3 regions of the Geothermobacter hydrogeniphilus genome follow, and region 1 is predicted to be linked to each of the others. Evidence: riboswitches for the same ligand, from Rfam matches in the RefSeq annotation. Region 1 holds a riboswitch; each other region holds the start of a gene.
What was found. A riboswitch is a leader RNA that binds a small molecule or an ion and turns the genes downstream of it on or off. The one in region 1 is predicted to bind cobalamin.
Positions count from the first base shown of each region.

Region 2: it holds a riboswitch for cobalamin, as region 1 does, so the genes downstream of both, B5V00_RS15600 (TonB-dependent receptor plug domain-containing protein) here and B5V00_RS08440 (cob(I)yrinic acid a,c-diamide adenosyltransferase) in region 1, are expected to answer to the same signal.
Region 3: it holds a riboswitch for cobalamin, as region 1 does, so the genes downstream of both, B5V00_RS05095 (sirohydrochlorin cobaltochelatase) here and B5V00_RS08440 (cob(I)yrinic acid a,c-diamide adenosyltransferase) in region 1, are expected to answer to the same signal.

Region 1 covers NZ_NAAD01000009.1:40,457-50,368, reverse strand. The annotation lists gene thiC (phosphomethylpyrimidine synthase ThiC) at 1-1,087, opposite strand, end outside; gene B5V00_RS08465 (cobyrinic acid a,c-diamide synthase CobB) at 1,313-2,674, opposite strand; gene cobC (alpha-ribazole phosphatase) at 2,918-3,520, opposite strand; gene cobS (adenosylcobinamide-GDP ribazoletransferase) at 3,672-4,421, opposite strand; gene cobT (nicotinate-nucleotide--dimethylbenzimidazole phosphoribosyltransferase) at 4,418-5,479, opposite strand; gene cobU (bifunctional adenosylcobinamide kinase/adenosylcobinamide-phosphate guanylyltransferase) at 5,669-6,190, opposite strand; gene B5V00_RS08440 (cob(I)yrinic acid a,c-diamide adenosyltransferase) at 6,190-6,720, opposite strand; cobalamin riboswitch at 6,830-6,949, opposite strand; cobalamin riboswitch at 7,030-7,160, opposite strand; gene B5V00_RS08435 (SemiSWEET family sugar transporter) at 7,217-7,471, opposite strand; gene yihA (ribosome biogenesis GTP-binding protein YihA/YsxC) at 7,468-8,070, opposite strand; gene B5V00_RS08425 (hypothetical protein) at 8,596-9,051, shown strand; gene B5V00_RS08420 (ferritin) at 9,207-9,716, shown strand.
Region 2 covers NZ_NAAD01000030.1:18,080-27,991, reverse strand. The annotation lists gene B5V00_RS15615 (ABC transporter ATP-binding protein) at 1-196, opposite strand, end outside; gene B5V00_RS15610 (FecCD family ABC transporter permease) at 193-1,188, opposite strand; gene B5V00_RS15605 (ABC transporter substrate-binding protein) at 1,185-2,084, opposite strand; gene B5V00_RS15600 (TonB-dependent receptor plug domain-containing protein) at 2,714-4,498, opposite strand; cobalamin riboswitch at 4,725-4,926, opposite strand; gene B5V00_RS15595 (LysR family transcriptional regulator) at 4,960-5,871, opposite strand; gene B5V00_RS15590 (YeiH family protein) at 6,010-6,942, shown strand; tRNA gene B5V00_RS15585 (tRNA-Pro) at 7,241-7,317, opposite strand; gene B5V00_RS17655 (entericidin EcnAB) at 7,426-7,530, opposite strand; gene lspA (signal peptidase II) at 7,574-8,080, opposite strand; gene ileS (isoleucine--tRNA ligase) at 8,073-9,912, opposite strand, start outside.
Region 3 covers NZ_NAAD01000004.1:119,606-129,517, reverse strand. The annotation lists gene B5V00_RS05105 (complex I subunit 4 family protein) at 1-14, shown strand, start outside; gene B5V00_RS05100 (NADH-quinone oxidoreductase subunit N) at 11-1,429, shown strand; gene B5V00_RS05095 (sirohydrochlorin cobaltochelatase) at 1,501-2,481, opposite strand; cobalamin riboswitch at 2,602-2,789, opposite strand; cobalamin riboswitch at 2,885-3,067, shown strand; gene B5V00_RS05090 (ABC transporter ATP-binding protein) at 3,163-4,020, shown strand; gene B5V00_RS05085 (ABC transporter permease) at 4,014-4,754, shown strand; gene B5V00_RS05080 (FecCD family ABC transporter permease) at 4,751-5,701, shown strand; gene B5V00_RS05075 (ABC transporter ATP-binding protein) at 5,694-6,431, shown strand; gene B5V00_RS05070 (ABC transporter substrate-binding protein) at 6,385-7,170, shown strand; gene cobI (precorrin-2 C(20)-methyltransferase) at 7,167-7,943, shown strand; gene B5V00_RS05060 (CGGC domain-containing protein) at 8,062-8,412, shown strand; gene B5V00_RS05055 (CDGSH iron-sulfur domain-containing protein) at 8,413-8,664, opposite strand; gene B5V00_RS05050 (ferritin-like domain-containing protein) at 8,946-9,446, shown strand; gene B5V00_RS05045 (hypothetical protein) at 9,549-9,912, opposite strand, start outside.

The DNA.
Region 1 (9,912 bases):
GGTACTTGTTCATATCACCGATGTAGGCGGCGACCCGGGCCGCCTTGACCCCTTCGACCACATCCTGCTCGTTGGGCAGCGCCAGGTGTTCGGCCGGAGTGATGTAACAGATCAGATCGGCTCCGTAACGGCTCGACTGAGCGGCGCCGATGGCGGCGGTGATATGGTCATAACCGGGAGCGACGTCGGTCGAAATCGGCCCGAGCATGTAGTAGGGAGCGTCGCCGCTCATCCGCTTCTGCAGGCGGATATTGGCCTCGACCTCGTCCAACGGCACGTGCCCCGGCCCCTCGACCAGCATCTGGCAGCCCATCTCACGTCCCAGCTCGGCCAGTTCGCAGTTGATCAGCAGTTCCTGGACCATCGCCCGATCGTTGGAGTCGTGGATCGCCCCGGCGCGCAGACCGTTGCCGAGGGAGAGGACCACGTCATACTTCTTGAGGATATCGCAGACTCGGTCGAACTTCTCGTAGAGCGGATTCTCGCGGCCGTTCTTCATCATCCAGGCGACCATCGACACCCCCCCCTTGCTGACCAGGCCGCCGTAACGGTAACCCTGCCTGCGCAGCCGCTCGATGGTGTAGAGGTTGATACCGCAGTGGATCGCCATGAAAGCCAGGCCGTCGGCGCACTGCTGTTCGATCAGATCGAAGAGCAGTTCCTCGTCGAGCTTGTTGGGGTCGCCATATTTGCGCGCCGCCTCGCAGAAAGCCTGGTAGAGCGGCACGTTGCCGACCGGCAGGTCGACGGCGGCGATCACCTCGCGCCGCACCCGGTCAAGGTCACCGCCGACAGAGAGTTCCATCAGGGTATCGGCACCGGCCTCCTGCGCGGCCAGCGCCTTGCGGATTTCGGCGTCATAGTCGACGATGTCGGACGAGGTGCCGATCGAAGCATTGACCTTGGTCCGCATCCCCTTGCCGATCCCGGCCGAAAGCGGGTTACGGATCGTATTGTTGGGAATGACAACCTTCCCCTCGGCGACCATCTGACGCACGAATTCTTCGCCGAGATTTTCATTCTTCGCCACCGCCGCCATCTGCGGGGTGATGATGCCCTGGCGGGCCGATTCGATCTGGGTTGCCAATGAAACGTCCTCCTCTTTTAATGCTGCCACCAAGACGCCAAGTGCACCAAGAAAACCCTTTTTTAACGGGGAGGTGCTGAGGTGGAGAGGTCGCTGAGAAAAACAAAAATCAGCTTTTGGTTTTAAACCCCAAAAAAAAGATTTTGGCTTTCTCTCCCCCTCTGCCTCTCTCCACCTCCGCGTTGGGGGCTTTTGCCCTTCTTGGTGCTCTTGGTGCCTTGGTGGCTAACGTTTTTTTCTTTCACAAAATCGCACAAAATTCTCCGCCAGCTGCGGGTTGCCGCCGAAATGCAGGTGCACATAGCTGGCGAGAACATTTTTGCAGCTGAATCCTTCGCTCCCCGACGCGGCACCGCCCTTGCGGCGCAAGGCGTAGACACGCGGCACCGAGACGGGCATCTCGAGTGCAGAGTAATGAAACTCGTGACCGCGGGCAACGGTTCCCGCCGGCCCCAGCGGGGTATCTGCCGTAAAGGTCACTTCGCGATAACCCAGGGATTTTCGCTTTCCAAGCAGCTTTGCCCGGGCCGGGAAAATGCCGCTCAAGGGTTTATCGTTCAACCCTTCGCAGAGCAGCAGCAACCCACCGCATTCGGCGTAGATCGGCAACCCGGCTGCAGCTGCCGTCCGCAGTTGGCCGATCAGTTCGCCATTGTCCCCGAGCCGGTCGAGGAACAGTTCCGGATAGCCGCCGGGGAGGTAGAGGCCGGCAAGATCCTCCGGCAGCGTGTCGGCCAGCGGCGAGAAGAAAACCAGTTCGGCACCGGCCGCCGTGAGCAGCTCGAGGTTCTCCGGGTAACAGAAGCAGAAAGCGGCATCACGCGCCACCCCGATGCGGACACGGCCCCTCCTCCCCACCCCATCTCCATGAGGAAGGGATTGACCGAAGACCGGTGCCGGGGCATTTGTCTCCCGCAGCCCGCTGAGCAACCTGTCAAGATCAAGATGGTTCTCAACCAGGTCCGCCAGGGCGACAAAATCGGCAGCCTGTTCCGCCGCCGTCACCAGCCCCAGGTGGCGCTCCGGCAGGGCGACACCGCCCTCGCGCGGCAGGCAGCCGACCACCGGCGGCAGCCCCGGCGTTGCGGCGACAGCCTGGCGCAGCAGCTGCTCGTGGCGGGCGCTGCCGACACGGTTGAAAACCACCCCGGCAAACCGCAGCCGTGGATCGAATTCGACAAATCCCTTGATCAGCGCGGCGGCGCTGCGCGCCTGGGAGCGGGCGTCAACCAGCAGCAGAATGTTCCCCTCCAGCCAGCGGGCGATCTCGGCGGTCGACCCTTCATCCGAATCTCCCGAAGCGCCGTCGAACAGTCCCATCACCCCTTCGATGACGGCGAGATCGGTACCGGCGCTGCCACGGGCAAACGTTGAACGCACCGCCGGTTCTCCGCACATCCAGCCGTCGAGGTTGCGGCTGACCCGTCCGCAGGCGGCGGCGTGATGGCCGGGATCGATGAAATCCGGCCCGACCTTGAAGGGCGCGACTTCAAGCCCGCGCCGTTTCAGGGCCGCCAGCAACCCGAGGGTCAGGGTGGTCTTGCCGCTGCCGCTGGCCGGCGCGGCGATGATCAGGGGTGAGAGCATTTCAATCGAAACCTTTTTGGAGCCACCAAGACACCAAGGACACCAAGGACAAAATGCTTAAAGAAAAATTCATTGGCCTGCCTGCGCTTCCCAAAAATCACCGGCGAACCTAAGGGTGCGCCTTAGATTTTTGAAAATCGTATCCAGGTCAAGCACTTGCTCTCTCCATCAAACAGAAACTCACTGATTCAGGTTTTATTGAGATTTTCTTGGTGCTCTTGGTGGCTTGGTGGCTACCTTTTTTTAACCGTTCAAAAGCTGCACTGTGGCATAACCATCGGCCCAGTAATCGATGACATTCAGGCAACCGAAGCTCTGCTCGATGTGGAACATCCTTTCCAGCGGCGCGCCGATGGCGTCGAGCAGGATCACCCGGTTGACACCGCCGTGAGCGACGATAACGATTTCCTCACCGCGATGGTGTTCGATCAATTCGGCGAGCAGAGGACGAACCCGGTCCGCCATCTGCCGCAGGCTCTCGCCCCCTTCGACCTGGTAATGGACCAGGTCGTCAAGCCGGGCCTGCCATTCGTCCGGCCAGCGGCTGCGGATTTCGTCCCAGGTCAGCCCTTCCCATTTGCCGATATGCAGCTCCCGCAGCTCTTCGAAACAGGTCGGCCGCAAGTCATGTGCAGCGGCAACCAGTTCGGCGCCGAACCGGCAGCGGCTCAAGTCACTGCTATAAACTGCGGCCAGGTTTTTCCCGGCCAGGCGCTCCTTCAGCAACCCGTACTGGGCCTGTCCCCTTGCCGTCAGGGACACATCATTCTGACCGTTGTAGCGCCGGACGCCATGCCCCTCAACCTCACCGTGCCGCACCAGGTAAATCCGCGTCTTTTCAGTCATCACGATCCCCTTCTTTCCAAAGCCCCCCGGGCCGATCAAAAATGTCCGAATGCAAGGCGCCCGAAGTCCTGTGGAATAAGGCGTACCTGAAGGTACGTCGTTGACACAGGATGAGGGCAACGCCGCAGGCGGGCGTTTTTCATCGGCCCTTTCACACCACCGCCAGCACCAGGATCAGGCTCAGCACCTCGACAATTTCAGTCGCCGCTCCGAGAACATCTCCGGTCACGCCGCCGAGCCGGGTGTCAAAATAACGGATCAGCACCACGGCCGCCAGACCCAACAGAAAAAGCAGGAGGACTCCCTTCAGACCGAACAGGATGAAACAGGCGAGCAGCAGGGTCGCGGTTGCCAGCAGAGTTTCCCTTTCCCCGACCTGTTCGACAAAAGCCGCCGCTGTCCCTTCCGGCCGCAGGTAGCGACAGAAGGCCGCCAGCACCACCTGGATCCAGCGTCCGGCGCAGGGCATCAACAGCAGGGCGGCCTTCTTGTGCTCAAGCGGAACATTGTAGAGGCTCAGGTACTTGAGCAGCAGCAGCATCACCACCCCGACCACCGCCATCGCCCCGACCCGGCTGTCCTTCATGATGTCCAGGGTACGCTCACGATCACCGCGACCGCCGGCGAGACCATCGACCAGGTCGGCGATACCGTCAAGATGCAGCGCCCCGGTAACGAGGATCAGCACCAGTACCAGCAGGCCGTCAAGTACCGGCCGCGGAATCAGGGCGCCGAGCAGCCAGTCGATAATCACCAGGCCGAGTCCCATGGCCAGGCCGACCGCCGGGAACAGTCCCATGCTGCGCGCCAGCCTCTCTGGAGGCATGTCCAGTTCGCGCACCGTCGGCAGCACGGTCAGGAACCCGGCCGCGACGCGGAAATCATCCCACTCCCGTTTCACCGATCGCCCCCTGCCGATACCCCGGCATCATCGAAGGTGCGGATTTCCCGATAGGCGCGCAGCGCCCCCTCGATCAGGCTCATCGCCAGCGCGCCGCCGGTCCCTTCACCGAGCCGCAGATCAAGATCGAGGATCGGCTGCTGACCGATACGCTGCAGCATGTGCCTGTGGCCGATCTCCACCGACTGGTGGGCGGCGAAAATGTAATCCCTGACCGAAGGATGCAACTCCGAAGCAATCAGCGCCCCGGCGGTTGAAATGAAGCCGTCGACCACGACCGGCAGACCGGCCGCGGCACACCCCAGCACCAGTCCGGCGATACCGCCGATCTCGAAACCGCCGACCTTGGCCAGCACGTCGACGGGGTCTCCGGAATCAGGCCTGTTGATCTCCAGACCACGACGGATGGCGGAGAGCTTGCGCGCCAGGCCAGCATCATCAATGCCGGTGCCGCGATGGGTCAGGTCTTCAACCGGCAGCCCGGAAAACGCAGCGAGAATCGCCGATGAAGGGGTGGTGTTGCCGATCCCCATATCGCCGGTACCGACCAGGTCGATGCCGTCCTCGGCACAGGAAAAGGCCAGCTCGATGCCGGTCACGAGGGACGCGACAGCCTGTTCACGGCTCATCGCCGGACCTTCAGCAAGGTTGGCGGTGCCCCTGGCGACCTTTTTCTGCAGCAGGCCGTCCAGCGGCGGAAAGTCGTAATTGACGCCCATGTCGACGACAATCACTTCGGCACCGGCGTGTCGCGCCAGGGCATTGATGGCGGCACCGCCGTCAATGAAATTGAGAACCATCTGCGGGGTCACCTCGGCGGGGAAGGCGCTGACCCCTTCGGCGACCACGCCGTGGTCACCGGCAAACGTGAAAACAACCTTCCTGCGAATATTGTCGCGACCGGTGATGGCAACATAACGGCGGGCGAATTCCTCCAACCGGCCGAGGGACCCCTGCGGCTTGGCCTGGCTGTCGATACGCGCCTGGGCCTCAGCGAGTTTCTCATCAGCGACCGGCTTGATGCGGTCGAGGGCGGTATGAAGATCAATTGACGGCATGAAACATTCTCCTGATTCAGACCTGAATCAGTGAGCTCCTTGTCGGCGGACAGCACAAGTCATTGACCTGCCTGAGCTCCCCAAAAATCACCAGCGAACCTGTGGGTGCGCTGCAGATTTCTGAAAATCTCATGCAGACCAGGCACTTGCATTCTCCATCCAGCAGAAACTCACTGATTCAGGTCAGGGTTATTTCAATCGCAGCGGCAATCCGCTGGCCAGCAACCAGGCCTCGTCCGCTGATGCGGCGAAAAGCTGGTTGACCCTGCCGGCGAGGTCACGAAAGGTGCGCGCCAGGGCATTGTCGGGGACAATGCCGCTGCCCACTTCGTTGCTGACGACGAAGACCGGGATATCCAGTCGACGCAGGGTTTCGATCAACTGCTCCGCCGCGGCGATCACCGGAACGGGCTGTTCGCCGGCAGCGAACAGCTGGTTGGTCAGCCACAGAGTCAAACAGTCGAGCAGCACTGCCGAGCGGCCCGGGGTGACATCGGGCAGCCGGGCAGACAGATCAAGCGGCTCCTCCAGCAGCGCCCAGCGTTCACCCCGCTGCTGCTGATGCAGGGTGACGCGCTCCGCCATCTCCGCGTCCTCAACCCGGGCGGTGGCGACATAGAGCAATGTCCCCGGCAGTTCCTCGCAGCGCCGCTGGGCATAACTGCTCTTGCCCGAACGCGCCCCGCCGGTAATAAAAACCAGGCGCGACATCAGTATTCTATCCCCTTTCGGGCTTTGATCCCCTGTTCGTGTGGGTGTTTTACCAGTTGCATACAGGTGACCAGGTCGGCACGTTCAAGCAGTTCCACGGGAGCCCGTCTCCCGGTGCAGACCACCTCCAGGGCGGCCGGCCGCTGATCGAGGAAACCGGCGAACCGCTCGAAATCGAGGTAGCCGCGATTGAGACAGCCATGAATCTCATCGAACACCACCAGCTCGATATCACCGGTCCGCAGTCGCTGCGCGGCAAGGTCGAAGGTTGCGGTGACATTGGCCCGCATCTCTTCAGGATCGACCTGCCGGCCGATCACCCCTTTGGCGGCATCGATAATTTCAAGTCCGGTCTGTTGCTCCAGAATGATCAACTCACCCGAACGCGGTACGGCCGGTTTGAGGAAACGCACCAGCAGTGTCCGCAGCCCCTGGCCGAGGGCGCGCACCAGCAGACCGGTGGCGGCGGTCGTCTTGCCCTTGCCGTCCCCGGTATAGACCTGCAGCAGTCCAACCCTGTCTGCCGACATGAAAAAACCCCGCACCTGTCAAAGGGGTCCGGGGTCCGCTGCCATCTGTGGCTGGCGCTGCCCGGACCTCTCCCGCGAAAAATCCAGCATCCATCTGCATCCGGGCAGGTCTCCTGGCTTACGGATCATCCTCCGGCCGCGCCTTCCCACCGGATTTCTCCGGCAGTGGCTCTGGTACCCAGTACCTCGTAAAACTTCGTAAGATTGCGCCGGGATTTGGCGAGCCGGCAAGGCGCACTTTCAGTTACATAGCCGTAGCTATGCAACTGAAAAGTGCAACGTAGTCGGCGCGGCAAATAAACCAGCAGAATACGATAAGTATTATGGGGTACTGGGTACTAGCGGCGTTCGTCACCGTTCACAGTTGCGGGGCAGCGAGGGACTTGCACCCTCTTCCCTATTCTTCCGCCGTAATCTCTACGGCGGACACCCAGGTTATGTCAGGCGTCCATAACTAACAGAGGGGTACGACCGGTGTCAACGGATTCACCCGGATTCAGCGGTAGATGAGCTTGAGTATCAGCAGCAGCAGAGTATTGCCGGTCGCCAACAGGTTGATGATGATAAACACCGGGTCACCGGCGAGAAAGGCATAGGTGGTGTAGAAAAGACCGCCGATGAAGATGATCAACAACATGAAGAGTGACAGGTCGTGGGTCGAGCGGGTACGGAGAACCTTGATGATCTGCGGCACGAAACCGAAGGCGACCATCAGTCCGCCGATCAGCCCGATCCACTGGTAGCCGTTCATTCCCCGACCTCGCCATCCAGGCCAAGAGCCTCGACGATCCGCTCCCAGACATCCTCGCGCCCCTCCCCGGACAGGGCCGAGAAGGAACTGAAGGCATCGGCCGGCAGCCCGGTCGTCGCCAGAATCGGTTTGAGCTGTTTCAGCCGTTGGCTGCGCTTGACCTTGTCGATCTTGGTGATCACCGGGATGGTCGGAATCTGCAACTCCTCCAGCCAGTCAAGCAGCTGCAGGTCCTCGTCGTTGGGAACCCGGCGGCAGTCGAGCAGCCAGACCACGCCGCGCAGGCTGGCACGCTGTGCGAGGTAGGTATGCACCATCGGCCCCCAAGCTTTTTTCACCTCCGGCGGCACCTTGGCAAACCCGTAGCCCGGCAGGTCGACCATACAGAACTGGTCGTTGATGCGGAAGAAATTGAGCAACTGGGTCCGGCCCGGTGTCCGCGAGGTGCGCACCAGCTTGCGGCGACCGACCAGGTTGTTGATCAGGCTGCTCTTGCCGACGTTGGAACGCCCGGCAAAAGCGATCTCCGGACCCTGCTCGGGCGGGTAGTTGCCCGGTCGGGTGGCACTCTGGATAAATTCGGCAGAACGGATGTGCATGGTCGGCTCCGATTACGGGTTGACGCTCTCTCCGGGCGGACTGTAGCACGGCGCCCGGCGCGGCTACAAGCGATTCAGTCCCACCCAAATCCACCGGCTGTTTTGTGGACCGAGGGTGGCGGAACTGGTGGAGATGCGAGGCGCCGCGCCGACTCGGGCGTAGACGTAGCCGAGCTACGTTGAGCACCGAAGCGGTGAAGGCAACGAAGCAGATTCAGCCGTAACGACAGCCGAATCCCGAAATTGCCGGTGGATTTGGGTCTCACTCCCGGGGTCGGTACAAAGAGTGAAAAATCATTGATTTTTTTTTGCGGAATTGCTAAGCATACAGAGATTTTCCGGCATCAGCGCCTTCCGGGACAGTTTGTTCCCGCAGCAGGATGCCGGAGCGATCACCCGGGAACCGCCCGGGCACACGGTTCCCCCCGGTCATACTGCCGATTGTCGCCGGTCCTTACCGGCCTGAAATAACCCTGACGAGGGTACGAATTCCTTTGAACATCGCAGTTAAGGAGATGATCTGAAATGAAAGTTGCTAAGTGGGTACGCTTGCTTGCCGTTGCCGTCATGCTGGTGTCCCTTCAGGTGGGTGTTTCGCTGGCGGCCGACGCCCGGCCCGGCAAATGCATCACCCTGGACGGACAGGAAGTCAGCTTCTTCCAGATCGACCGCACCCTGGTCAAAGGCTGGTGGAATGGAACCCCGATTGAAGTCCCCCTGGAAACCGTGTCGGAAATTCTCTTTCTCGACAGCCCCAAGGTCAATTACAGCATGTCGGGCAACGAAATCAGCTCCGGGCAGATCGAACTGACCCGCAAATCGGACGGCAAGAAATTCATCCTTCGTGATGCTTTTCTGCCCTCTGACTGTGACTGCACATTCATCACCTATACCTACCGCAATCCCTTCACCCTCGAACTCGGCAGTGAGAACCTGCCGCTGGACGGGCTGAAACAGATTATTTTCGCCGATACCAAGTAACACCTCCTGATCAAAAATCCTTTTCAGGGCGGAACCGACCGGTTCCGCCCTTTTTGTTTTTCTGAGATTCATGGAATCAGCCCCGCGGTTGGCAAGGGACCGACCCCATGATATACATGAGTTCATCCCCATCTCATTCCCAAAAGGAGGCTGGCATGCTCAGCGACAAACTGCAGGGCGCTCTCAACGAGCAGATGAAAAATGAATTCTATTCGGCCTATCTCTATCTGGCCATCGCGGGATATTTCGAATCCGAGGACCTGCCCGGCATCGCCTCCTGGATGCGTATCCAGGCCCTGGAAGAGTTGACCCATGGCGAAAAATTCTTCAACTTCATCACCGAGGCCGGCGGTCGCACCGACCTGCGCGGCTTCGACGCACCGCAGAACGGTTTCGACTCCCCGCTGGCCGCTTTCCAGTACAGTCTCGAACATGAACGGTTCGTCACCGCCAGCATCAACAAACTGATGGATCTGGCCAGGGATGAGGGCAACCACGCAGCACAGATTTTCCTGCAGTGGTTTGTCACCGAGCAGGTTGAGGAGGAATCCAACTTCGGCCTGATCCTGCGCAAGCTGGAACGCATCGGCGATGACGGCAATGGCCTGCTGCGACTCGACGAGGAGCTTGGCGCGCGCACTTTCGTTGCCCCGGCACCGGCCTGAGCCCGAAATCGGACCAGACAACTCTCAGCAATTCAAGAATTTTCAGAACCGGCCGCCGAAATCCATCGGCGGCCTTTTTTTATCCCTAAACCATCTACCGGCTTCAGTCGAAAAGATGGTCAAGCAGGACCAATGACATGCTGGAGACGGCGTCCTCGGCCAGCCGGTTCGTCAGCTTGCGTAACAGTCCCGCCTC
Region 2 (9,912 bases), on a different contig from region 1:
AGGCCTCCCGCCCCCGCCAGAGAACCCTTCCGGACGCCGGTTCCAGGACGCCGCGCAGCAGCCGCAGCAGGGTCGATTTGCCGCAGCCGTTGGGCCCGAGAACGGCAAGAATTTCACCCTCTTCAATCCGCAGATCGAGACCTTTCAGGACCGGCCGGCGGCCGTAGGAAAAATGCAGCTGTTCAAGCCGGATCATTCGTCTCTCCCTTGCTGCCGGCGCAGCAGGTAGAGGAAGAAGGGCGCGCCGAGCAGGGCGGTGACCACCCCGACCGGAATTTCCGCCGGGGCCAGCAGGGTCCGCGCCAGGGCGTCTGCCAGCACCAGGAAGGCGGCGCCGAGCAGGGCTGAAGCGGGCAGCAGGTGGCGGTGGGATGACCCCCAGAGCAGCCGGGCCACGTGGGGGACGGTCAGGCCGACGAAACCGACCAGTCCGGCCAGGGCGACCGCGGCGGCGGTCAGCGCCCCGGCGGCGGCAAACAGCAGCAGCCGGGCCCGGCCGACTTCGAGGCCGAGATCAGCGGCGGTTTCCTCCCCCTGGGTCAGCAGGTCGAGGGCGCCGGACTGGACCCAGAGACCGCAGAAGGCGAGTCCCGTCCAGAGGGCGGCCCAGGGCAGCCAGCCGACATCGGCCAGGGCGAGGTTGCCGGCCAGCCAGAAGACCGCGGTCCGCACCGGGTCGGCGGGCGCCATCCAGAGCAGGAACAACAGCAGTGCCGACGCCAGGCTGCCGACCATCACCCCGGAGAGGATCAGGGTGTGGGGTGAGCCGCGATGGGCGCGGGCGATCCAGTAGACCAGCAGCAGCGCGCCGCAGGCTCCGGCAAAGGCCGCCGCGGGCAGCAGCAGCGGCGAGCTGAAGCCGAGAGTCAACGCCGCCACCGCGCCGAGGGCGGCGCCGCCGGAGACACCGAGGATATAAGGATCGGCCAGGGGATTACGCAGCACTGCCTGGAACGCGCTCCCTGAAGCGCCGAGGGCGGCACCGACCAGCGCTGCCAGCAATGCCCGTGGCAGGCGGATTTTCAGGACGATGGCGGCATGGGTCGGTGATTCCGCCCGTCCCAGCAGCACCGCCAGCAGTTCCGCCGGTGAGAGGGTGAGCGAACCGGCCAGCAGCGACAGCAGCAGGGCAACCGCCAGGGCGGCTGTCAGGATCGGCAGCCAGCCGAGGGTAGAGCGGGACTTCATGGCCGTTCCTCCACCCGCAGCGAGGCGGGGTTGAGATGATGAAAGGCTGCCGCCAGGGCGGTCAGCCCGAGGCCGAGGCGTGGTCCGGGGCGATGGACCCAGTCGGGGTTGACGCTGACAACGCGACCGGTTTTCACCGCCGTCAACTCCGGCCAGGTCGAGAACAGGTCGGCCGGGTTGGGGGTGCCGGGATGCGGAGAGACCACGATCAGATCCGGGTCGGCCAGCAGCAGCGCCTCGCTGCCCCAGGTCGGATAACGGCTGACACCGGCGGCCACGACATTTTCACCGCCGGCCGCCTCGATCAGGTCGCCGACCAGGGTCCCGGGGCCGGCCACGGTCAAAGGTCGGGTCATGACGCAGAACAGCACCCGGGGGCGGGGCAGCCCGGCCACCGCTTTTTCGACCCGGGCGACGGTGGTCGCCAGTTTCCCGGCCAGTTGTTCGCCGCGGGATGCCGCGCCGGTGACCCGGCCGATATTGCGGATCATGGTGATGGTCTGTTTGATGCCGCGCGGGTAGACGACATAGACGGTCAGGCCGAGTCCTTCCATTCGCGTCAGCAGGGCGGGGCTGGCGGAGTCGGCGGAGATGAAGACCAGGTCGGGCTGCCGCAGCAGCACCGCTTCGAGGTTGGGGTTGGAATAGCCGCCGACCTTCGGTTTGGCCAGTGCGGCCGGCGGCCAGTCGCAGAAGCGGGTGACACCGACGATTTGGTCATCAAGCTTGAGGGCAAAGAGGATCTCGGTCACCGCCGGCACCAGCGAAACGATGCGCCGCGGGTGGTCCGGGATTTCGACCCGGCGCCCCATGGCATCGGTCCAGACCGCGGCCCCGGCCGTGAGCGGCGAAAGGAGAAAACAGAGCAGCAGGCTGAGGGAGAGGATGTGCTTCACGAAGACCTCGGTTTTTTCCCGGTCCATCCGGGGGGATTATTATATGCGGAAACGGGGGGGTGTGTAAAATGATGCTGTAAATACCGGGGGGGCGTCCGCCGGACGCCCCTCCAGTGCCACCCCAAAACCCCAAACCGGCGGGGGCGCCCGCCAGCGCCTCAGACATTCATGTCTCTGTTTCCGCCGGTCGTCCCCTCCGTTCAGTGGCTTCCACGGGAGGAAGGTTCTATCCCTCCCCCAGCACTACCGTTGAAGGCTGAGTGCAACGCCGCAGACGGGTGCGTCTCAACCGCCCTCGCAGTACCCCGCGGGGTCGCGGCCCCGCCCGCCGCCTTCCTCTTTTGCTGGCCCAAAAGAGGAAGCAGAAAAGGGCCATCGCCTGCGGCGGGCATGGACACTGCCCCTTGCAACCATACAGATGACGAAACCTGCAGCGCTTCCGTGGCCACGCCCGGCAGTGGTGGTACGTGAACCTGTCTGCGCAGGGTGGCAAACAAACGGGCTACACAGGGGAACCATGAAAACCCGAAAGAATATACCGTACCCCCCGTGGCGGCATATCAGCCCCCTAACGTTCCAAGGCGGCCGAAACGGGTATCGACCGCCCCGGCACCACCGTCTTCCCTCCCTCAAAAATAGGTGGTGATGCCGGCGAACAGTTCCCTCGGCGGCATCGGATAGCCGCTGTTTTCCTCGTAATCCTTGTCCAGCAGGTTCTTCAGCGTAATCCGGGCGTCGAAGGTGATGCCGTTGTCGAGGACGAAGGGCCGGGAGAAGCTGGCATCCAGCACCACGTAGCCGGTCCCGTCGCGGGTGGCGTCGGCATAGTACTTCAGATAGCGGCCGTCAAGGCGCAGCCGGGCTTCCTTGACCGGACCGACTTCCAGGAAGAGATGGACCTGGTGGCGGGCCTTGTTGTCGAGGAAACGGTCGGTGGCGCGGTCCTTGGGATAGAGGTAGGTGTAGTTGGCGCCGCTTTTCAGCAGTTCGCAGAGTTGCAGGTCAAGCTCCATTTCGGCGCCCCAGATGCGGGCTTCGTTGACGTTGACGGGGCTCCAGACGAAACTGCTGTCAGCGCGCCAGTCGATGAGATCCTTGGCGTCACGCCGGAAGGCCGCCAGAGTGAGCTCGCCGCGGTCGCCCAGTTGCTGATCGAGGGCCAGTTCATATTCCCAGGCGGTTTCCGGATCGAGGTCGGGATTTCCCCTGGCGAAGCTGGTTGCCGGCCAGTATCTGTCATTGAGGGTCGGGGCACGGAAGGCACGGCTGACCGAGGCCCGCAGGCGGGTGCTCTCGGTCAGCGAGAAGAGGGCCGCGGCCCGCGGGCTCAACTCATTGTTGAACTCGGAGTGGGCATCGTAGCGCAGGCCCAGCAGCAGGCTGAGCCGGGAGGTTATTTCGATCTGGTCCTGACCGAACAGCGACCAGCGGTTCTCATCGTGGTTGCCGCTGGCGGTGGAGTCAAGCTTGTCATCGTAGAAGTCGCCGCCGAACAGGATATTGTGCGCACCTCTCTGCCAGGCGGCCGACAACTCGGTGCCGAAGGTTTCAACGATATGGGTGTCGTCGACCGGGGTCCAGCCGCCCGGATCCCGGTAGTCGTTGCGGCGCCGTTCATAGCTTTGCCGGAGGGTGATTGCCAGGGGACCGGCCGGGCCGGTCAGGGTCAGGGCGGCGAGGGTGTTTTTGTCCTGTTGCCGGGCCTGCGGGCTGGGCCAGGCGGTCGAACCCGGTACGCCGTTCTCCTTGTCGAGATAGAAGCCTGACAGGCTGAGGTCGTAACCGCCGCCGAGATCGAAGCCGAGCATCCCCTCCAGGTTGGTCTGGTCGAGGTCGGAGTTGGTCCGGTAGCCCTGCGAGCGGTCCAGCCCGGCGCCGAGGCGGTAGCGCATGTTGTCTTTTCTGCGGGTGGTGGAAAAACTCAGGTCGCGGGTTTCGAAACGGCCTTCGCTCCAGCTCAGCGTGGTTTGCGGTTCCGTATCGGGCGTGCGGGTGAAGATCTGGATGACCCCGGCCAGGGCGTTGGTGCCGTAGAGGGCCGAGGCCGGTCCGCGCAGGACTTCGATCCGCTCGATCTCGCTCAGTGCTACCGGCAGGTTGCTGAGGTTGAACTGGCCGTTCTGCGGTGAATTGAGGCGGATGCCGTCGAGCAGCACCAGCACCTGGGCGCCTTCCGAACCGCGAATGCTCGGGGTGGCAATGGCGCCGGCCGGGCCGCTGCTGGTGGTCTGCAGGCCGACGGCATTGCGCAGTACTTCATCGAGGCGGGTGGCACCGGTGGCGGCAATCTGATCAGCGGTGATCACCGTCACCGAGGCCGCCAGCTGTGATTTTGGCCGGGCGCTGCGGGTTGCGGTGACCACCACCGGGTCGAGGGTCGCGGCGCGAACCGGGACCGGGGTAGAGCTCAGCATGCTTAGTCCGAGCGCCAGGGCAAGACAACTTCTCTTCATCAAATGGTTCCTCCTGCTTGATTCCCGGCCGATGACCGACGCACCGGCGCAGGGCTGGTCCCTGGGTTGTGAAGAGAGTAAAAAAAGGGCAAAAACAGCAGAAGCCCGCGCACTCGTTGCAGAGGGCACGGGCTTCTCGTTTTTGAAGGGCCGCTTTATCCACCCTCCCATCCCGGGGAGGTTCCTGTGGGGGGTCCGGCCGGCAGGTCTTCTGGCTCACGAATCATCCTCCGGGCCGCCTTCCCGATCCTCGGGGATCAGTGGTCTATCGGCCCTTCGTCCTCGCTTACAGCGGCGGGTCCGCGGGGGATTTGCACCCCACTTCCCTCGTGACGCCGATTTAAGTCAGCGTCACGGCCCTCTCGGGCACCGGTGGACAGACAAAATTGTGTCAAATCAATACGGTGGAAGGAGGGCCGCTGTCAAGGAGAAAACGAGGTTGAGCTGTTGTCCGCCGGGGCGCAGAAGGCCATGAACCGTCGCAGCAGCCTGGTGCGGTATTTTTCGCCGTGCAGCAGCAGGTAGAAGTTGCGCCGCAGGTCAAGGAACGGGGTCTGCAGCGCCACCAGGGCGCCGCTCCGGCGGGCCCTGCGGGTTGCCAGCAGGGATAGGCAGCTGATGCCGAGCCCCGCCTCCACCGCCTCCTTGATCGCCTCGGTGTTGCCCAACTCCAGGTAAACGCGGATGTTCCCCAGTTTTCCCGCCAGCGCCGTTTCAAACACTTCCCGGGTGCCTGATCCCTGCTCTCTCAGGATCCAGCGGGCCGCCATCAGGTCATCGACAGAGATGTTCCTCTTTTTGGCCAGCGGGTGGTCGGCGCCGGCGTGGATCGCCAGGTGGTCCTGGCGCCAGGGGATGGTTTCGATCGTCGTCTGGTGACAGAACCCCTCGATGAAGCCGATGTCGATGTTGAAATGCAGCAGTTCCTGGACGATCTGTTCGGTGTTGCCGACATCCAGGGAGAGCCGGGCTTCAGCATGTTCCGCGGTGAAGTCTCCCAGTATCCTCGGCATCAGGTAGTTGCCGATGGTGGAACTGGCGCCGATCCTCAGCAGGCCCGCGAGCCGGTCGTCGGGACCGCTGAAAGTGGTTTCGATTTCTGTCACGCGGGCAAGCACATCCACCGCCTTGGGGATCATCACCCGCCCCTGGTCATTGACCAGCAGACGTTTCCCCCGCCGATCGAACAGCTTCTCTCCCAGCAGCCGTTCCAGCTCGGCCAGCGACATGCTGACCGCCGACTGCGAGATCCGTAACGCCTCGGCGGCGCGCGTGACATTGCCTTCCTGCGCCACCGCGACGAACACTTCCAGTTGCCTGAGGGTGATGGCCATCGGGACTCCTTATCAATTTAACTGATATTTCTCTAAAGAAATATATATTGGACTTAGGATAAGGGGAAGCCTATTTTTTTTACAGCCGAAGAAGATTGTTTGTTCAATGGAAGAAAAGATGCCAAGGAGTGATGTCGGATGACGACAGCCAATGTGAAAAGAATTCTCTTCCTGGCCCTGCTGGCGGTCTGTGCCCTGCCGATGATCAGTACCGCCCATGCCCTGATTGCCGGAATCCTGTTCAGCCTGCTGCTCGGCAATCCCTGGCCTGAAATGTCAGCGGACTGGAGTCGCAAATTGCTGCAGATCTCGGTGGTCGGTCTCGGTTTCGGTCTCAGCCTCGGGCAGGTATGGCAGGTCGGTCGCAGTTCGATCGTCTATTCGATCATCGGCATTACCCTGACCCTGCTGGTCGGCCTGCTGCTGGGGCGTTTTTTCCGGACCGAGAAAAACACCTCGGCGTTGATCGCCTTCGGCACCGCCATCTGCGGCGGCAGCGCCATCGCCGCCATGTCGCCGGTGATCAAGGCTCGGGATGATGAAGCGGCGCTGGCGCTGGCGACGGTCTTCACCCTGAATTCGGTGGCCCTGCTGGTGTTCCCGTTCTTCGGCCACCTGCTGCATCTCAGCCAGCACCAGTTCGGCATCTGGGCCGGGCTGGCGATCCATGACACGAGCAGTGTCGTCGGCGCCGCGGCCGCCTATGGCCAGGCCGCGCTGGCAACCGGTACCACGGTCAAGCTGACCCGGGCGATCTGGATCGTGCCCTTTGTGATGGGCGCGGCCTGGATGAGCAAGTCCGGGGGAAAGGCCAGGGTACCGCTGTTCATTGTCGGTTTTATCGTTGCCGCCGGGGTCCGTACCCTGTTGCCGCAGTTCGCCTCGCTCTGGGGGAACCTGGCCGGCATCGCCAGGCAGGCGCTGGTGGTCACCCTGTTCCTGATCGGTGCCGGGCTGACCCGGGAGATTCTGAAAAATGTCGGTATCCGTCCCCTGGCCCAGGGGGTCAGCCTCTGGCTGCTGGCCGCCGGCCTGACCCTGGCGGCGATCATGAACGGGGTGATTGGGTGAAGGGGGGAACTGCGGCAGGGTCTCTCGACGGGAAGTAAAATTAAACAGCCCCATTCCCTTTTCGGGGGTGGGGCTGTTTTGAATTTTTTGCAGAAGAATGGTCGGGGCGAGAGGATTTGCCCACTACGGTTCGACCTTCCCGGTCAAACCTGCGTCGGCTCCCCTGCACTCGCTGCCGCAGCCATCCCTGGCTGCTCCTCTGACATTCAGTCAGCGCTCGCTCCGCTTCAAATCCTCTCTCAAGCCCCTCAAATCCAAAAAGCACCTCCCGGTTGGGAAGTGCTTTTGGAAAGAAGAATGGTCGGGGCGAGAGGATTTGAACCTCCGACCCCCTACTCCCGAAGCAGGTGCGCTACCAGACTGCGCTACGCCCCGACACGTCTTCTTCCAGACCGTACCCTGTCGGTACGGCAGAACGGTTTATACTCTTTTCGCGGGGCGTTGTCAATGCCCCTATTTATGTTTATCCGCTTCGTGTTCGACCTAGTTTCCGGCTTTCTGCATGTCACGGCCGAGGCCGCTGAGGCACTCGCAGCCGGTCAGGGCCAGAAGCAGGATGAGCAGGCCCGAGGCGATCAGGCGTTTCATGGATGAATCCCTCCTTGGCATGTCGATCAATTTCAGCAGGCGGTCAGTCGGCAGCGTCCTCACGCTTCTTCCTGCGATCCTCCCGCCACATGTCCAGTATCAGCAGTCCGACCCCGACGGTGATGGCCGAGTCGGCGATGTTGAAGGCCGGCCAGTGGTGACCGTACCAGTGGGCGTCAAGAAAGTCGATCACTTCGCCGAGGCGGATGCGGTCGACCAGGTTGCCGATGGCGCCGGAGAAGATCAGCGCCAGGGCGGTGGCGCCGAGCTTCTGCTCATCGGTCATGCGATGCAGGTAAAAGAGAATGGCCCCGCCGGCAACGATGGCGATGATAATGAACAGCGGCATGCGCAGTGAACTGTCGGCCAGCATGCCGAAGGCCGCGCCGCGATTGCGCACGTAGGTAATGTTGAAAAAGTTCTTGATCACCTGCACCGACTCGTAGAGCGCGAAGCTGCGGTCGATGTAGAACTTGATCCATTGATCAAGCAGCAGCAGCGGCAGGCTGATGCCGACCAGGATGCGATAGCGCAGCGGCACGTCAGGCATCCAGGGCTTCACGGCAACGCCGGCAGACGGTCGGCCGGGCTTCTTCCTCGCCGACGCTTTGACTGTAGTTCCAGCAACGCTCGCATTTTTCACCCTCCGCCTTGTCGATGCGGATAACCAGTTCCGGGATCTCGTCACTGGCCTTGCCGTCGGTCAACTCTTCCACCAGCTCCGCCTGGGAAACGATGCACAGGGTGGCCAGTTCATTTCGGTAGTCCTCGGCCAGTTTGCGCCAGGGACCGGTTGCCGCGGCGAGGGTCACCCGGGCATCGAGGGAATGGCCGATCAGCTTGGCGTTGCGGGCTTCCTCCAGGGCTTTGGAGATGGCCGAACGCAGCTGCAGCAGGCGGCTGTAGCGTTCTTCCAGATCAAGATTCCGCAACTCGTCGAAACTCGCCGGAAATTCAGCCAGGTGGACGCTTTCTTCCCGCTCGCCCGGCAGCTCGGTCCAGATTTCGTCGGCGGTGAAGGAGAGTACCGGGGCGATCCAGCGGGTCATCGCATCGAGGATGCGGTACATGGCCGTCTGGGCGCTGCGCCGCTCAAGGCTCTTGGCCGGGGCGGTGTAGAGCCGGTCCTTGAGCACGTCGAGGTAGAAAGAGCTGAGGTCGACGCTGCAGAAGTTGTGAACCGCATGGTAGAGAACGTGGAACTGGTATTCGTCGTAGGCGCGCTTCATTCGCTCGGTCAGCGCTGCCAGCCGCGACAGCGCCCAGCGGTCGATTTCGAGCATGTCGTCGGTGGCGACCAGGTCCGTCTCCGGGTCAAAATCGTGGATATTGCCGAGGATGTAGCGGGCGGTGTTGCGGATGCGCCGGTAGGCCTCGGAGACCTGCTTGAGGATGTCGTCACCGACCCGGTTGTCATCGCGGTAATCCTGGGTGGCGACCCAGAGACGCAGGATCTCGGCGCCGTACTGCTTGATGACCTTCTCCGGGGCGATGACGTTGCCGGCTGACTTCGACATCGGCCGGCCGTTCTGGTCGAGGACGAAACCGTGAGTCAGGACCGCCTTGTAGGGCACCCGGTCGCGGGCGCCGAGCGCGGCCAGCAGGCTGCTGTGGAACCAGCCGCGGTGCTGATCGGACCCTTCCAGGTAGAGATCCGCCGGGTACTGCAGTTGCGGATGCGGTTCGACCACCGCCGCCTGGGAGACGCCGGAGTCGAACCAGACGTCGAGAATGTCGGTTTCCTTGCGGAACTCATCGCCGCCGCATTCGGGGCAGACGGTCCCTTCCGGCAGCAGCTCGCTCGCCTCCTTCTCGAACCAGATATCCGAGCCGCCCTCTTCGAACTGGTCGGCGATGTGGTGCATGGTTCTGCCGTCGGCCAGGGCATGGCCGCACTTGCTGCAGTAGCAGGCGGTGATCGGCACCCCCCAGCTGCGCTGGCGGCTGATGCACCAGTCGGGGCGGTTCTCGATCATGTTGTAGATCCGGTCGCGGCCCCAGTGGGGGATCCACTCGACCTGGTCGATGGCGGTCAACGCCTTCTGCCGCAGCTCGTTGGCCTCCATCGAGATGAACCACTGCTCGGTGGCGCGGAAGATGATCGGCTTCTTGCAGCGCCAGCAGTGCGGGTAGCTGTGGGAGATGTTCGAGGCCTGCAGCAGGGCGCCGACCTCGTTCAGCTTGTCGTTGACGGCGCCGTTGGCCTCGGCGACCTTCATGCCGCCGAACAGCTCGAGGTCGTCGCGGTAGCGTCCGTAGTCGTCGACCGGGTTGTAGACCTCAAGACCGTACTTGAGGCCGACGATGTAGTCGTCCATGCCGTGTCCGGGGGCGGTGTGGACGCAGCCGGTGCCCGCCTCCAGGGTGACATGGTCGCCGAGG
Region 3 (9,912 bases), on a different contig from region 1:
GAGGTCTGCCATGAGCGGCGCCGAACTGCTCGCCCTGCTGCCGGTGCTGATCCTCGCCCTCGGTGCCACCGCGATCTTGATGGCCGGCGCCTGGTGGCCGCGGCGCAACACCCTGATCGGCGCCGGCGTGGCCATCGCCCTGCTGGCGGCCCTCACCGCCGGCGGCTGCCCGCCGCCGGTGGCCGAAGTCGGCGGTATGTTCAGCAGCGGCCCCTACGCGCGTTTCTTCACCATTCTCTGGAGCCTGCTGGCGGCGATGACCCTGCTGCTCTCACCGCGCTACGGCCGGGCGCGCCGCTTCCCCGCCGGGGAGTATCCGGCCCTGGTGCTGTTCGCCGCCGCGGGAATGGCGCTGCTTTCTTCGGCCAGTTCCCTGGTCGGTCTGCTGGTCGGCCTGGAATCCTTCACCCTGGTGCTCTATATCCTGATCGCCATCGACAAGACCTGTCCGCGCGGCACCGAGGCGGGGCTGAAATACCTGGTGATGGGCATCGTCGCCACCGGCCTGCTCAGCTTCGGCATCGCCCTGATCTACGCGGCAACCGGAACCTTCCATTTCGCCGAAATGCACCAGGCGCTGCTCGAAGGCGACCGGATGCGCCCCCTGGGCCTGCTCGGCTGGGCGCTGATCCTCTGTGCCGCCGGTTTCAAGGTCTCACTGGTGCCCTTCCATCTCTGGACCCCGGACGTCTATCAGGGGGCACCGGCACCGATCACGGCCCTGCTCTCGACCGGGTCCAAGGGGGCGGTGTTCGCCGCCCTGGTGGCGCTGATGCTCGGCATCGGCCGGGGACTGGAAGCGCTGGCACCGCTGCTCTGGGCGCTGGCCGCCGCCTCGATCATCCTCGGCACCCTCTGCGCCCTGCGCCAGGACAACATCAAGCGGATGCTCGCCTACTCGTCGGTCGCCCACATGGGCTACGTCACCATCGGCCTGCTGGCCGGAGGTGAAACCGGCCGCAGCGCGGTGATCTTCTACCTGGTGGTCTACACCCTCTCCAACCTCGGCGCCTTCGGAGTGCTGACCGCCTTCGCCATCCAGGGGGAGGAACCGCAGAACTACAAGGATCTGCGCGGCCTCGGCTATCACCACCCGCGGCGCGGCAGCGCGCTGGCCTTCTTCCTGCTGTCGCTGGCCGGCATCCCGCCGACCGCCGGTTTCATCGCCAAGTTCAACATCTTCCACGCCGCCCTCAAGGCCGACTACCTCGGCATCGCCCTGCTCGGCATCCTCGCCTCGCTGGTTTCGCTCTACTACTACCTGCGTCCGGTGATCGTCATGTTTCTCGCCCGTGAACGGGATCTCTGTCTCGACCGGGGCAGTGCGAGTGAACACACCGTGCTGGGCGTCTGCCTGCTGGCGATCCTGTTGCTCGGCATCTATCCGGGACCGCTGTTCGACCTGATCGCGCTGATTCTACCCTCCTGATCGGCGTCTGCAGCTTCAACAGGATGTTGAACCGCCGGGTTGAACAAAATGATCCCGCATCCGGGCGGTCTCTATTTCAGGACAATGCCCGCATCCGCGGCAGCATCAGCAGCGTGCCTGACGAAGATATCCGCGACCCGGTCATTCTCTCCCATGCCGTGCAGGTAGGGAAGAACCTCGATCCCTTCTTTTTCAAAGATGGATTTCCATGAATCCTTCTCCGGACCGGCCATATCATTGGTGGCATGATCGCCGGCAACGATCATAAAGGCTCGGATCACCACCTTTTTGACCCCTGATCTTTTCAACGTCTCCAGGACCTGCTCGACTGCCGGGTAGCCCTCAACCGTGCCGATGACGGTTTTGACGTCGGGATAAACCTTGTTCATCTCGTGTTCGAACTGCAGGTAGGAGCCACCCGAGGGAAAATGATCATTGCCATGGCCCATGTAGACCAGCGCGGCACCATTTTTTCTTGCCCGGTCCACATCCTCCCGCATCGCCCTGACTGCTGTTTTGATATCTTCGGCATAAGGGTGTTCAACCCCGAACGTTCCCAGCATGGGGCGGCCGATAACCAGTTTGTTGAACGGCTTGAATTTTTTCTTGATGGTGTCAATGGATGCCAGGGCATCCACATAGGCGGTCAGGTCAAGAAATTCCTCGGCAGGGGCAATATGGGTGGGCTGCACCACCAGGGTGTCATAGCCGTCATCCTGGAAATTGGCGATGGTGGCCAGCGGTCCCTGGACATGAAGAATCTCCGGCGGGATATTCGGATGGGCCTTGATGTAGGCCGGATCGGCAGCCCTTTTCTGCCAGATTTTCCGGATGATGTTTGAGGTGAAAGCAAAACGAACCGGGGTCTCGGGATAGGCTTTTTTCATTTTATCCCGGATGTTGAGCAGCCCCTGCAGCGCCGGTTCAACCGTCGTGCCGAACATTGCCAGAACAATTCCGTTTTTGTGCACAACTTTATACTCCGCTGCCTGAACCATCTGGGTGGACAAAAGAAAAGCAAGGGCGACCGTAAAAACAACCGACTTTTTCATAGGGACCTCCGGTGTTTACGGCCCGGAATAAAAAAATCCCGGACCAATTAAAATAATTGATCCGGGATTTCCCTGTCTGTATCCCAGAATCCAGCTGCCGTTGACAGCCTGCGCCACAGGAAATCAACAACGTTTCAGGCAGGTCTTCTGACTTCCGGATCAAGCTACTTGTCGCGCCTTCCCGATCGCATTGATCAGTGGCTCTCATGCGACGTTCGTCCCCGGTCACAGCGGCGGGCCCGTCCCGGATTTACACCGGGTTCCCTTTTCATCCACGATAAGCGGACACCTGAAACCAATGTCAGGTACTTTATCGATCTCGAATACTTAAGTCAACAACCCGAACTCGGCGGGATACCGGCCTTGTCAGCGGCACCTGCTTCATGTTAAAAATGCGGACCATTGAGAATACCTGTTCGCCGGTGCCCCGACGGGGCTTGATAGGGAAGAGGGGTGCAAATCCCCCGCGGACCCGCCGCTGTGAGCGAGGACGAAGGGCCGACAGCCACTGATCAATACGATCGGGAAGGCGGCCCGGAGGATGATTCGCGAGCCAGAAGACCTGCCGGAACGAACCCGCCACATTCTTCCCCGGGGTTCAGGGAAAGTGGACTGCCCGGATCTTAAAAACGCAAGGTCCGCACGCCCCTGCCGGGGTGGTGCGGACCTTTTTTTATTTCTATGCAAGCTGAAATCGAAGTCATCGACCTCTGCCGCCGATTCGGGAAAACCCGCGCGGTCGACGGAATCAGCTTCCGGGTCGCCCGGGGGGAATTGTTCGCCTTTCTCGGCCCCAACGGTGCCGGGAAGACCACGACGATCAATCTGCTGACCGGGCTGCTCTCTCCGGATCGCGGGCACATCCGTTATCGTGGAGAAGACTTCGACCCGGGACGACTGGCCGTCAAAAAAATGATCGGCGTCGTGCCCCAGCACAATAACCTCGACAAGGAACTGACGGTCCGTGAGAACCTGCGGGTTCACGGCCGTTTGTTCGGCCTTGGCGGACGGGAGCTCAGCGAACGGATCAATTTCTGCCTCGACTTCGCCGCCCTGAACGAAAAACGCGACACCCCGGCCGGCAAACTCTCCGGCGGCATGAAGCGCAAACTGGTCATCGCCCGCGCCCTGCTCCATAAGCCGACGATCCTGTTTCTCGACGAACCGACGGTCGGCCTCGACCCGCACAGCCGGCGCCGCATGTGGGCCTTTCTGCGTCGCATCAACCAGGAACAGCAGTGTACGGTTTTTCTCACCACCCACTATATCGAAGAAGCCGACAGCCTCGCCGACCGGGTCATGATCATCGATCGGGCACGGATTATCGCCGAAGGCACCCCGGCCGAGCTGAAACAGCAGGCCGGTCATTTCGTCCTCGACATCTACCGGGAAGAGTCCCTGGACAACGAATTTTTCACCACCCGGGAAGCGGCCCTCGAACGACTGAAACAACTGGAGATGTCGGTGCGCATCCGTGAGACCACCCTTGAAGATGTCTTTCTGCGCCTGACCGGCAAACGGCTGGAGGCACGATGCTGAACGGCGTCCGGGGCATCTATCTGCGGGAGATCCTGATCCTGCGCAGGAAGCTGGTCAAGACCGTACTCTCGGCTGCCGTTTCACCGGGACTGTTCCTGATCGCCTTCGGCTACGGCATCGGCAGCAACGCCCGGGTGGACGGATTGAGCTACCTGGCCTTTCTGCTGCCGGGGCTGCTGACCATGAGCAGCATGAACCAGAGTTACGGCATCGCCACCGAAATCAACATCGCCCGCTTCTACTTCAAGGTGTTCGAAGAATACCTGCTGGCACCGATCCGACGCTGGGAAATCGTGGTCGGCGAGATGAGCTACGGTATCACCAGGGGACTGATCCCGGTGCTGGTCATCGCCTGCTACAGCCTGCTGTGCGGTGTGCAACTGCACTTCGGACCACTGTTTCTGCTGGCGCTGCTGCTGCACCTCGGCATCTTCGCCCTGCTCGGGCTGGTGGTCGCCCTGCTGGTACGCAACCACAGCGACCAGGCGACCATGAACGCCTTTCTGATCACGCCGATCATGTTTCTCTCCGGCACCTTCTTTCCGGTGGCGCAGATGCCGCTTCCGGTTCGTCTGCTGGCCGCTCTCTCGCCGCTGACCTACTCAACGCGACTGATACGCTCGACCCTGCTGCCGGGGGCTGCGGTCGAAACCGGGCTGTTTCCGGTGCTGCTGATCATGCTGGTCGGCCTGTTTCTGCTCGCCGGCCGGGTGGTCGCCAGGGTGCAGGCATGAAACGGCTGCTCTGGTTCCTCTTCGTTCTGACCCTGATCGGCTCCTGCCTGCTCGGTTCGACAACCATCCATCCCTTCAATCTGACGGCGGTGGAACGGGACATCCTGTTCGGACTGCGGCTGCCGCGGGTACTGTTCAGCGCCGTGATCGGTGCCATGCTCGGCCTGTCGGGGAGCGTCTACCAGCTGACCCTGAAAAATCCCCTGGCCGACAGTTTCACCACCGGGGCAGCATCCTCGGCCGCCCTGGGCGCGGTCCTCGCCATCGCCCTGGGCATTCCCCTGTCGCTGGTGCCGCTGGTTGCCCTGCTGACCGGGCTGGGCGGGCTGCTGCTGGTCTATCGCCTGGCCCGCAGGGACGGCTTCATCAACCCGGTAAGCATGATCCTGGCCGGGATTGTCATGAACATCGTCGCCTCGGCGGTGATCAGTTTTTCCAAGTATTATTTCGAGGATTCCCTGTCCTCGATCGTCTTCTGGTTGATGGGCGGATTTTTCGTCGTCGACTGGGAAAAGCTGCTGGTCTGTGTGACGGTTTTTGCCGTCGCCTACCTGCTGTTCACCCGCCGGGCCCTGCAGCTCAACCTGCTGGCTCTCGACGAACATTCGGCTCAGACCCTGGGCGTCAACGTCCATCGGTTGCGCAGCTTTGCCTTTGTCATCGCCACCCTGCTGGTCGCCGTCGCCGTCAGCCACACCGGCATCATCGGCTTCGTCGGCCTGATCGTTCCGCACATCGCCCGCAGCCTGTTCGGCAGCGACATGCGCCACAACCTCTTCTATTCCTCTCTGCTCGGCGCCCTGCTGCTGACCGCCGCCGACACCCTGGCCCGCATCATCATCCCCGGCGGTGCCGAACTGCCGGTCGGCATCGTCACCGCCCTGCTCGGCGGCGGGTTTTTCCTCTACCTGCTGCAGACCCGCCGGGAAAGGTTCTGGCATGGCTGAACTGAGCGTCGACAGGCTGCACTTCCGACGGGGACGGTTCACCCTGGAACTGGACCGGCTGCAAATCGCCCCGGGAGAGAAGGTCGCCATCCTCGGAGAAAACGGCTGCGGCAAAACGACCCTGCTGCAGCTGCTCGCCGGACTGCTGCCGCCATCCGGAGGGCGGGTGCGATACGACAACGAGCCGCTGCAGAAAATCCCCATGATCCGGCGGGCGCGGCTGTTCGCCCTGCTGCCCCAGTTCAGTGACGTTATCTTCCCGTTCAGCGTCTTCGAAGTGGTGCTGTTCGGCCGCTTCCCCCATCGGCAGGGGAATGCCTTCAGCGCCGAGGACCGGCAGCTGAGTACGGAGATGCTGGCCCGGTTCGACCTGGAGGACCTCACCGAACGGCCGTTCAACCAGCTCTCCGGGGGAGAGAAACGCCGGGTGATGCTGGCCCGGGTCCTCAACCAGCAGGCTCCGCTGCTCTATCTCGATGAGCCGAACGCCGGCCTCGACATCCGCCATGCCCTGGAAATTTTTTCCCTGCTCAGAGAGCGGCCGGAAACCATCGTCGCGCCGGTCCACGACATCAATCTCGCACACCGCTTTTTCGACCGCTTTCTGCTGCTGAAAGAGGGGCGCCTGCTGGCCGACGTACACCGGGCGCAACTGACCCCCGCACTGCTTACGGAGACTTACAATGTCCAAGTTGCTACTGGTACTGCTGCTTTTCTGTTTCAGCACTGAAGCTGTCGCCGCCAGGCGTATCGTCCTGCTGGCCCCGGCCGCCGGCGACATTCTGCTCAAACTGGGCGTGGCGGACCAGGTGGTCGGAGTGACCCGGAACCTCAAAGGATTCCCCCGCGCCCGCCAGGTCGGCTCACACATTCATCCCAACCTGGAGATTATCCGTTCACTCGCCCCTGACCTGTTGATTATCTCCTCCAATCGGTTTTTCTCAGAGCAGATGGCAGCCGCGATCGACGCACCGGTTTTCACCTATCACCCCCGCACCCTCGATGAAATCCTGCAGCAGATCGGCGAACTGGCGGCGACGCTGGACAAACCAACCGCCGGCAAACGATTGATTGCCCGCCAGCGGCAGAAACTGACCGATCTCAGACCGCTCACCACCACGCCGAAAGTGATCTTTGAAATAACCGCCATGCCGCTCATCGTTGCCGGCAGCGGTCACATCGTGGCCGACATTGTCAACCGGGCAGGAGGTGTTCTGCTCGCCCCGAGCCAGCGCAAACTGGTTCGTTTCAACCCGGAATCGGTCCTCGCCCGGCAGCCGGATGTCTACATCTACCAGGTTGGACCGATGAACAAGAATCCCCTCCCGCCCGCGGAACGTGGTCCGCTGAAGCGACTTGATGCCCGGTTTCTGCGGGTCGACGAACTGCTCTTCTCCCGCGCCAACACGCACAGTTTCGACAATGTCCTGAAACTCAACCGCTACTTCCGGGAGGCCAGCAACGGATGAATCCAGCCAGCCCCGCCCTGTCCGGGCACTTCTACGCCGTCGGCGTCGGTCCCGGCGCTCCGGACCTGCTGACTCTGCGCGCCGCCCGGATCATCGAGAGCGCCGATCTGGTGATTGTTCCCCGCGCCCGGGGAGCCGATCGCAGCCTGGCCCTGGAGACGATCCGGCCGTTCCTGCGGGATCAGCAACTGCTCTGTGTCAGCTATCCCATGCAGCGCAATGATCAGGCCACCCGCGCCCGCTGGCAGGAGCTGGCCGCGCAGGTGACGGACCATTGCCGGCAGGGACGTGCCGTGGTCCAGGCAACCCTCGGCGACCCCCTGATCTTTGCCACCAGTTCCTACCTCATGCAGGGGCTGACGGAACAGCTCCCCCGGGAGCGAATTCACGTGGTCCCCGGAATCAGCGCTTTTCAGACCGGCGCCAGCCGTTTCGGCGTCCCCCTCACTCTGCAGGAGGATCGCCTGACCCTGATGTCGGCCACCGACATGGAACTGGTTGCCGGGGCGCTGGACCATTGCGAGACCCTGGTACTCTACAAGGCCGGCGGGATGATCAGCGCTCTCCGCAAGCTCCTGAAAGAACGCGGCCTGCTCGGCTCCGCCCGACTGGTCAGCTGCATCGAGCAGGGCAACGGCGAACTGCTGATCGACAATCTCGAGACCTGGCAACCGGTCCCGCTCAGCTACATGAGCACTCTCATTGTGCATGTGGGCCGGCAGGGCTGGCGGCCGGGAAACGGCAATGAAAAGCTCCGCGACGACAGCGCATGAACAGCACCGGACCCCGCACCAGAGGTTTGCAGGATCGGCGGGCGGCCAGCAGTCGCAACGCTATTCGCCAGGCATTGCCATCGGGCTCGGGTAACAACCCTTTCTTTTCGACAACAAAATGAAAATCGCCATCATTGTCCACAAGACAACCCTCGACAAATGCACCGGCAAGGGCTGCCTCGGCGCCTTTTTCCAACGAGAAGACGCCTTTGCCCCCTACGGACCGGAGGCCCGGCTGGTCGCCTTCACGCATGACGGGGGGGCACTGGACAAAAAGATCGAGCGGCTGAAACAGCTCGGAGTCGAGGTGGTACACCTGTCCAGTTGCGTGCGGAGCAGGAACCCCGCCTATGAGGCGCTGGCCCGGAAGCTGTCAGAGAATTTCGCGGTGGTCGGCTACACGCATGGCTCCCGCCAGGGACGAACCAGGGCGGCAATATGCCTGCCGGCACGAAAACACTGCGAGTGATCAGCTTTCGCTGTCGGGACTGAACCCGCAGCCCCCGTCACAGAAGGGCCGATTGCCGGTTTTGCCGCAGCTGCAGAGATAAACCTTCTGCCGCCGGGTGATCTTGAAGCGGATCGGCCGGGGACCGTCAGAGGAGTGACTGCCGTCACAGAAGGGCAGGTTCTGCGAACCGCCACAGGCGCAGCGATCGTAGGTTCCCGGGTCAAGAGTGATGGCGATCGGCATACCGGCATCGGTGTTGGGCTTGGTCATGGGAGCTGGATTCCTTCCACCTGAGTCAGTGAGTTCCTGTTGGAGTGTTGCCCGCGCGGGGTGCTTACCGGTGCATTTTACCATGCCCCGCGCCATCCATCATCCGCTCGTGACGGCGCACGTGTAATCAGCACGGCGGAGAAGAACATTGTGCTGATTGCCGATCACGGGTTCACTGATTCAGGCCTTCTTTCTCACCTCCATTTGACAATCACCCTTCTCGCGATAGAGTTGATTTATCTGCCAATAAATCGCTAACCGCTTGAAAAATGGAGGATTTCATGGGAACCAGGGGAAGAGAAATCATCGGTCTGGATGCCGATGAACTGCTGAAAACTCTCAACAAGGCCTTCGCCGACGAGTGGCTGGCCTATTACCAGTACTGGCTCGGGGCCAAGATCGCCAAGGGGCCGATGAAGGATGCCATCATCGCCGAACTGCTGCAGCACGCCACCGAGGAACTGGCACACGCCGAGCTGGTTTCCAACCGCATCATCCAGCTGGGCGGCACGCCGCTGACCACCCCCAAAGACTGGTTCAAGTGGACCAACTGCGGCTACGACGCCCCCGACAACCCCTTTGTCCGCGCCCTCCTGGAACAGAACATCAAGGCCGAGCAATGCGCCATCAGCGTCTATGACCGCCTGATGAAGCTGACCGAAGGCAAGGATCCGATCACCTACAACATCGCCCTGCAGATCATCGAACAGGAGGTTGAGCACGAAGAAGACCTGCAGGCCCTGCTGGAAGACCTCGATCTGATGATCCAACCTCCGCGCTGATCCCACGGAAAACACTCTCGCCATCCCGCCTGAACGCACGAATTAAAAACGCCCCGCCGGAAAACCCGACGGGGCGTTTGCACAGCAGACCTGCCTGACCGCTCAGAACAGACCGGAGGCGGCCATATCCTTGCCGACTTCATCGACAAATTCGGTAATCAGCTCACCGACCGGCTTGTCGATCACGGTTTCAGCCTGGGCTGACCAGATCAGTTTCTTGTCCAGGTTATAGAGGTTGCTCTCCATGGTTACTATCTTGAAATCCGTACTGGTCACCGGTTCGTGTGTGATATCGAAACTGCTCCGATAATAATCATCCCATCCACGCCGGGAACGATCGGAAGGTGTGTAACGGCGGCGTTCATAGCGATAGCTGTCACCACGGACCGTGCCGTAGGTCCGGCCGGGGGTAATAACTGTTTCGGTCCGGCTGCCGGTTGCCATGGTAACCAACACCGCGTCACAA